Regions from separate parts of the Actinoplanes sp. NPDC023936 genome, predicted to be linked through region 2. Evidence: riboswitches for the same ligand, from Rfam matches in the RefSeq annotation. Region 2 holds a riboswitch; the other holds the start of a gene.
The links. A riboswitch is a leader RNA that binds a small molecule or an ion and turns the genes downstream of it on or off. The one in region 2 is predicted to bind S-adenosylmethionine.
Positions count from the first base shown of each region.

Region 1 (4,187 bases), on a different contig from region 2:
TTCCGTTCTCGCCCTTTTCGGCGTGTGCGTGTCGCTGTCCTTCCAGTCTCACCAAGCCAGGATCGCTCAGATGATCGGTTCCCGGGAACGGCACCAGGACCTGATGCGGCTGATGATGGAGCATCCTGAGCTGGACTTTCGCAGGATGGCGGACGCGGATCGCGCTGGTGAGGACTTCCGGACCGGCATGAGCATGTGGATGTCGCACTGGAACATGGTGTGGCACGTCAAGAAGATGGATGAGAAGGCGCTGCGTTTCCTCGCCGCTGATCTGTTCACGCGGCGTGGGGCACGTCAGTGGTGGACGGAGGTCGGCGCGACCTGGTCATCCAACAGCACGCGGCGGGAACGGAAGTTCATCGCGATCGTGACCGCGGAGTGCATCGCCGCATCGAGGGTGTGGCAGCCCTCTCTCGGCTGTGCGGCCGAGGCGAACGGGTCCGGGCCGACGGATGCCAAACCGGTGCACGCCGGTGGTGACACCGGCTGACGGGGTCAGCCCAGCGAGCGGAGGAAAGACATCAGAGCCTCGCGGTACGGGGTGAGGGTGCGCACGTCCAGGTACTCCTCCGGCCCGTGCTGGCCGTCTCCGCCGGGACCGAAGATGACCGCGTCCACCCCGTGCGCCGAGTAGAACCGCCCGTCGGCGGCCCCGTGTTTGCGGAGCAGCGTCCCCTCGTACCCCTGCGCCTGTGCGGCGGACCGCAACCGGCGCACGAAAGCGCTCGCCGGGTCGGCGGCATGCGGCGCGCCCTGCGCCTCCACGGTGACCCGCACGCCCGGACCGGCCACCGCGCCCAGGTAGGCGGCCACGTCGCTCGAGGTCAGGTCCGGATCGGACGGCGGGAAGCGGATGTCGAGCAGCGCCGACGCGTCGGCCGGGACGATGTTGGCGGCGGTGTTCGACGTCTGGATCCGCGCCACGTTCACCGTCGTGGTCCATGATTCCGACGGCGGCACCGGATAGCGGGCGAGCAGCCGGCCCACCGCGTCGGTGACCGCGACCAGCGCGTTCGTCCCCAGCCACGGATAGGCGGCGTGCGCGGTCCGCCCGGACGCGTCCAGCCGCACCCGCAGGATCCCCTTCGACTCGGTGACGATCCGCAGCCCGCTCTGCTCTCCGATGATCACGAACCCGGCCCGGACGCCCTGCGCGACCTGGTGGCCGGTGCCGTCGAACCCGCCCACCTCCTCGTCGGTGACCAGCTGCAACGCGATCGGACAGGGCAGTGACCGGGCGCAGTCCCGGAACACCGTGGCGAGCACGACGGCCGCCGCTTTCATGTCGTGCGCGCCCCGCCCGTGCAGCCGGTCCCCGTCGCGGCGCGGCACGAACTGGGCGTCGGTCCCGGGCACCACGTCGAGGTGCGCGTTGAGGATCACCCGCGGTGTCGCCGGACCCGTGGTGACCAGGGCGCTCGGCTTGCCACCGGAGTCGAAGCGGCGCACCGGGAAGCCCGGCCCCACCAGGTCGAGCACGAAGTCCAGGGCCCGCCGCAGCTCATCGGGCCGGTCCGCGGTGGACCGGATCCCGATCAGCCGCTCCACCGCCGTGAGAAGCGTCTCCATCCCGGAACGCTAGCGCGGCTTCCGCTCACCCGCCTCGACGGCGACCGGCAGGTTGTTGCCGGCCGGCGGGAGCGGGCACGTCGCGAACTCGGTGTACGCGCAGGGCAGGTTGGTGGCCCGGTTGAAGTCGAGCGTCACCGAGCCGTCCGGTCCGGGCGGGGCGATGAACAGGCTCCGGTTCGCGGCGTACGTGGTCAGCCCGGACGTGGCGTCGGTGAAGAGCGCGAAGAGCGAGCCGGGCGTCGACCCGTTGAAGACGATCAGCGACAGCGGTACGCCGCCGACCTCGAACTCCACGGTGCCGGGGGACTCGTAGACGTGCTCGATCCCCTCGGCGACCGACCCGACGGGCGTCGGCCGCGGAGCGTCATAGGGAACGAATCTCCCGGAGACGACCCACTTCTCGTCCGCCGGGTAGGCCGGCGTCCCGGTGTACGCCGCGAGCACCGGGCTGGACGGATGACGCGGCCGGACCACGTCGAACCCACCCCGGCGGGCGATCTCGATCACCGCGTCGCCCCAGCCCACGGTCACATCTCCGCGCTCGGGAATCGGCGGGAACGAGAACTTCCCGGTCACCGGCGAGCCGTCGACGATCAGGGTCTCCTCCGGCTCAAGCACCACGGTCACCCCGGACTCTCCGGTGCTCCACGATCCTGGAGCGTCCGGGAACCGCTGCGGCTCCCCGGTCAGCCAGTGCAGCCCGGTGATCGCCAGGAACCCGTGCGGATCGGCCCGCCGCTTCTCGTGCGCCGCGTGCCACTCGTCCCACTGCTGCTGCAACACGATCGTCATAGGCACCAACAGTAATCCCTACTTGTTGCCTGGGAATTAAGACGCCTTCAGTCCTTTCTCAGGGCGGATGGGGTCTGCTACGTTGTTGATCAGGTCATGAGTGCCAGCACGAAGCCCCGGCTTGCTGGCCGGCAACCCTTGCGTTCGCGATGGGGTGCCCCGGGTGAGGACCGGGCCGTGGTCGGACCCGACACGGCAAGTGCGAGCCGAGAGGTGCCCACCCATGTCCCTTGACATCGTCGGCGACGACCTGAAGGTCGCGCTCCCCACCGGCGAGACGGTCCGTTTCGCCCATCTCGACTACGCCGCCTCCGCGCCCTGCGTGGCCGCCGCGGCCGAGGCGGTGGCCGATCTGCTGCCGCGCTACGGCAGCGTTCATCGCGGCACGGGGGTACGGTCCCAGGCGTCCACGATCGCCTATGAGCTGGCCCGGGACGTGGTCGCCGAGTTCGTCGGCGCCGGACCCGAGCACGAGGTGATCTTCACTCGGAACACCACCGACGCGTTCAACCTGCTGGCCCGCGCCCTGCCGCCCGGCACCACGACGATCGTCTTCGACGGCGAGCACCACGCCAACCTGCTGCCCTGGCCGAACCCGCTCCGGCTGCCCGCCCCCTCGTCACCGGCCGAGGCCCTGGCGAGCCTCGAAAAGGCGCTGAAGGCCACGACGAACAACACTCTGGTGACAGTCACCGGCGCCAGCAACGTCACCGGCGAGATCTGGCCGGTGCGGCAGATCGCCGGCCTGGCACACCACTACGGCGCCCGGGTGGCCGTCGACGCCGCCCAGCTAGCCCCGCACCGCCGGGTGGACCTGACCGAACTGGGCGCCGACTATCTGGCCTTCTCCGGTCACAAGCTGTACGCCCCGTTCGGCGCCGGGGTGCTGGCCGGCCGCTGGGACTGGCTGGACGCGGCTCCCCCGTACCTGGCTGGTGGTGGCGCCAGCGCCGCCGTGGGTGACCGGCCCGGTGAGCTGGAGTGGGCAACCGGCCCGGCCCGGCACGAGGGCGGCACCCCCAACCTGCTCGGCGCGGTCGCCATCGCCGCCGTCTGCGAGGCACTGACCGCCGCCGACCGGGACGTGCTCGCCGCGCGGGAGGAACTCCTGCTCGACCGGCTGCGGGCCGGCCTCGCGACGATCCCCGGCGTCACCGAGGTCAGCCTCTTCGGCCCGGAGCACCCCCGTGTCGGCATCGTGTCGCTGGCCTTCGCCGAGCAGGACCCGGCGGACGTGGCGCTGCGTCTCGGCCGGGACCACGGCATCGGCGTGCGCGCCGGCCAGTTCTGCGCGCACCCCCTGGTCCGCCGGCTGACCGGCCGTGGCGCGACGGCGGACTGCGGCACGGCGTCCGGCCTGCTGCGGATCAGTTTCGGTCTGGGCAGCAGCACCGAGGACGTCGACCGGGTCGTCGAGGCGCTGCGAAACACCTGATCCGCAACCGGGAAGTCACCACGCTGCTCGGCGTCGCTGCCGATCATCGCACTGTGGCGACCTGGATGAAGTGGCTGCGCGACCGGCTCCCGACCGGTGGCGGGCTGCGTGACGAGGACTGGGCGAGCCGGCACCGGCTGCTGACGGTGCTGCTCGCCGCCGTCCTGGTCTTCTTGATCATGTTCGGCGTCCTGCGCGGCGACGGGCACACGCTCACCCTGCTGCTCACCGTCGTGCCGGTCCTGCCGTGCCTGCTCGCCGCGACCCGGCTGCGCTCGCGCCGGCTGCGGTCGGTCTTCGTCGCGATCGGCTACACCATCGCGTGCGGCGGGTTCGTCGCGCTCAACCACGGGCTGACCGAGGCGCACTTCTCGTTCTTCATCGCGGT
Region 1 is NZ_JBEZZR010000016.1:70,973-75,159, forward strand. It holds gene AB0F72_RS21735 (DUF6082 family protein) at 1-490, shown strand, start outside; gene AB0F72_RS21740 (M20/M25/M40 family metallo-hydrolase) at 496-1,569, opposite strand; gene AB0F72_RS21745 (DUF1684 domain-containing protein) at 1,579-2,364, opposite strand; SAM riboswitch class IV at 2,457-2,572, shown strand; gene AB0F72_RS21750 (aminotransferase class V-fold PLP-dependent enzyme) at 2,588-3,799, shown strand; gene AB0F72_RS21755 (EAL domain-containing protein) at 3,853-4,187, shown strand, end outside.
Region 1: another riboswitch for S-adenosylmethionine. It lies ahead of AB0F72_RS21750 (aminotransferase class V-fold PLP-dependent enzyme); the one in region 2 lies ahead of thrC (threonine synthase).

Region 2 (4,187 bases):
CAACGACCGGAACCCCACCGTCCCGACCTGTTGGCACTCACAAGCCGCGAGTGCCAATCACTTGTTTAGCACTCCCCGGTACCGAGTGCAAGAAACACCATCTTCTCGCGAAACCTCCGGACCGGCCCGGTATTCCGATAAGGATCTTGAAAGCGCAGGTCAGGGTTGCCCGGGCGGGGACCGGCGGGTATGGAGGACGTCATGGACAACTGGACCGTACGCCGGGTCACACCAGAAGACGCGGGACGGATGCGAGCGCTGCGCCTGGAGATGCTCGCGGACAGCCCGCTCGCCTTCCTGGAGACGCTCGCCCAGGCCGCGGCCCGGCCGCACGAGAGCTTCCGCCACCGGATCCGGCAGTCCTCCTCCGGGCCGGAGACGGCCCAGTTCATCGCCGAGCCGCCCGGCGAGCCGTTCATCGGGCACGCCGGCGGGACCGTGCTGCCCGACGAGCCGCACTGCACCGTCGTCTTCGCGGTCTACGTGACGCCCGCCCACCGGGGCGGCAAGGTGCTCGCCCAGCTCGTCGACGCGGTGGCGGACTGGTCGCTCGCGTCCGGGCGGAACGAACTGATGCTGGAGGTCGTGGTCGGCAACGAGCGGGCCGTCCGGGCGTACCAGAAATTGGGTTTTGCCGACACCGGTGTGCGCCTGCCGCATCCCACCGTTCCGGTGCTCACCGAGCTGCAGATGCGCCGGCGGATCTGATGAAGCCGCGGACCCGCACCGTGCTGACCGCCGTGAACGGCACCACCGCGGCGGGCCTGCTGATCGCGAAACTCACCGGCACCACGATCAAGCGGGGCCCGGACGGCATCCTGATCGCCGAGGGCTACCGGTTCCGGAAACCGCCGGCCTCCTGCTTCACCATCGGCTCAGTGATCATCACGAAGAGATCCGCGGAGTGGTTGCTGGACTCCCGGCGCGCGCGCCTGCTGGCCCACGAGAGCAGACACGCCAGTCAGTACGCCGTGCTCGGCCCGCTCTTCTGGCCGGCGTACTGGGTCGCCTGCGCGTGGTCGATCACGCTGACCAAGTCGTTCGGGGCGCGCAATTACTTCGAGAAGAGGGCCGGGCTCGCCGACGGGAACTACCCCGAATTCGAGCCGCTGCGACAGTGGATCCGGCGGGTCCTCCGCCAGGAGTGAGTTTGGTCGGGAGGACGGACGCACAGCGCCTCCGGCACGAAGCCATGTGGGTCAGCGCTGGATCGTTGGGTCCCTCGGAGATTGTCGCCAATGTCCAGGTGAGGGGCCGCTTACGGCGTCGCGTCCTCCCGCGTAGAGCATCCTGCCCATCCGGAGATCGGATCGCAAGTCCTCCGAGGAGGGATTTTCAACAACCGGCAGAGATGCGGTTACTCAGCGTCATCCGAGCAGGCCGGCCTCGCGGGCTCCCTTGAGCGACGGCTTGATCGTGTGAGTCGGTCCAACCTGGCCGGCGATCGCGTCCAGAGTCTTCAGGCCCTCGCCGGTGTTGTAGACGACCGTCTCCTTGGCCGGATCGAGCTTCCCGCTCTCCACCAACTTCTTCAGTACGGCCACAGTGGTGCCACCGGCCGTCTCGGCGAAGATGCCAGTGGTCTCGGCGAGCAGCCGGATGCCGGCGCGGATCTCCTCGTCGTCGGCGTAGTCCATCCAGCCGCCGGTGCGCTTCACGGCCTCGATCGCGTACGGCCCGGCGGCCGGGTCGCCGATGTTCAGCGACTTCGCGATACCGGTCGGCTTCACCGGCGTGATCACGTCGGTGTCGTTGTGCAGCGCGGTCGCGATCGGGTTGCAGCCGGCCGACTGCGCGCCGAACACCGTCCAGCCGCCCTCCGGCGCCTCCACCAGTCCGATCTCGACAAGCTCGCTGAACGCCTTGTCAATCTTGGTGAGCAGCTCACCGGACGCCATCGGGATGACCACCTGCGCCGGGATACGCCAGCCCAGCTGTTCCGCCACCTCGTACCCCAGGGTCTTGGAACCCTCGGCGTAGAACGGGCGCACGTTCACGTTCACGAACGCGGTGTCCTCGAACTCGTCGGTCTCCACCAGCTCGCTGCAGAGCCGGTTGACGTCGTCGTACGAGCCCTCGATCGCGACCAGCTCACCGCCGTAGACAGCGGTCGTCACGATCTTGCCTTGCTCCAGGTCGGACGGGATGAACACGATGCTCGGCACACCGGCACGGGCCGCGTGCGCCGCCACCGAGTTCGCCAGGTTACCGGTCGAGGCGCAGGAGAACCGGTTGAAGCCCAGCTCCTTGGCCGCGGTCAGGGCCACCGAGACGACCCGGTCCTTGAAGGAGTGCGTCGGGTTCTGCGAGTCGTCCTTCACCCACAGCGGCGCGGTCAGGCCGATCGCGGCGGCCAGCGCCGGCGCGGAGACCAGCGGGGTCAGGCCGGGGTCGAGAGTCACCCGGGTGGCCGGGTCCTGCCCGGCCGGGAGCAGCGCCGCGTAGCGCCAGATGTTCTGCGGGCCCGCCTCGATCTCGGCCCGGGTCACCCGCGCGAGAGCCGCCTCGTCGTAGGCGACCTCGAGCGGGCCGAAACACTCGTAACAGGCGTGCTGTGCGGCGAGCGGGTACTCCGCGGAGCAGGCGCGGCACACCAGGCCGCGAGCCGGGGAGGTGGTGGAGGTGGTAGCGGTGGGTGCGCTGACGGCAGACGTCATCGAGGCCTTCCTCTCATCTTTCCCCGCGGCGACCTGCCGGAACGGGGACGGAATTAGCACCTGCCGAGCTGGTGGGCCTCGTCATCGAGACACGCGCGGTGGTTGCCGGGGCTTCATCGGGCCGTTCCCTCTGCCCCTCTGGATGAGGTATTCAGTTGTTTCCCGAAGCTTACGACGAGAGACCGAGATCTCCACCACGAGTTCCCGAGGTGTGAGCGACTTCCCTCCGCCCTTTACCGCTTCCCCGCGCCCTCCCCCGACCACGCTGAGTGTCCTCGTCGCCGGGCAACCAGCTGCTTCACGGAACCCGGCGGACGCTATTGGCCCCACGAAATACCGCACACCCACTACCACTCCGCCGTCCCGTGCCCGACTCATCGCCTTTATGCCCGTGGACCGCCGTGATGCGGCTCTGGCCGGTAGAGGCGGGCACACCGAAGCCCGCACCAGCAACGACGAGGGCACACCGATGCGGTGCGTATGACCCCATCCCTGCCATGGCATAGGCGAGAGCCCACAACGACGTTATGTGTGCTCTGACCACCCCTCCGGCGCCGCCAGCAGCCCACCTCGAGCAGGAGCCGTGCGCCCTTGACCCGGTCGGCCGACACGAAGAGCCGGCTACCCCGCTCAAGACCAAGCCGCGGACAAACCCGCAGCTCATCGCAATGATCCACTTGAACGCGCACGAACCGGCGGCGGGCCCGCGAACGGGTGGCGGGCGATCTGCTGGCGCGGCGGGGACGGGTGGATGGGTCGGCCGGGGGCGGGACTGAGAGGAGAAGGGCGCAACCGCTCACGCACGCCGCGCGGGGCAGGCGTGCGTTCCGGACGCGCCAGCGGCCGGCACGCCGGCCCGCGCGCCTCGGCGGGAGCGGCGGTCCGCACCCACCACCCCGCTGCGACCCCCGCTTTTTAAGAAGTTACGTCCTTGCGGGTGAAGCGGTAGAACGCCAGCCCCCAGAAAAGCGTCGCGTACACGACCGCCGAGATCGCCCCCTGCGCCAGATCCTCGGTCTGCACCGGGCTGGAGAGCAGCCCGCGCCAGGCGTCGGCGTAGTGGGTCGGCAGGAGGTTGCGCAGCGCGCCGAGCGCGGTGATCTGGTCGAGGATGCTGGAGAGGATCCAGAGCATCACGGCGCCGCCGACCGCGCCCAGGGCCGCGTCGGTCAGCACCGACAGCAGGAACGCCAGGCCGGCCACCACGAGCATCACCACTGCCAGGTACGCCACGACGGCCAGCAACCGCAGCAGGCCTTCGGAAGCCGGGAGTTCGGCCGCGATGGTGCTGCCGAGCGGCCCCCAGCCGTAGCGCAGCGTGCCGATCAGCAGGGCCGTGCCGGTGAGGGTGAGCAGTGCCAGCAGGGAGTACACGCCGGCGACGATCAGTTTCACGCCGAGCAGCCGGCCGCGCGGGACCGGGATCGCCAGCAGGTAGCGCAGGCTGCCCCAGCTGGCCTCGGACGCCACCGTGTCGCCGAAGAACAACGCTACGACCACGACCAGCAGGAATCCTGCGGAGACGGCGAG
Region 2 is NZ_JBEZZR010000010.1:56,945-61,131, reverse strand. It holds gene AB0F72_RS15880 (GNAT family N-acetyltransferase) at 202-708, shown strand; gene AB0F72_RS15875 (hypothetical protein) at 708-1,148, shown strand; gene thrC (threonine synthase) at 1,368-2,657, opposite strand; SAM riboswitch class I at 2,668-2,806, opposite strand; gene AB0F72_RS15865 (ABC transporter permease subunit) at 3,573-4,187, opposite strand, start outside.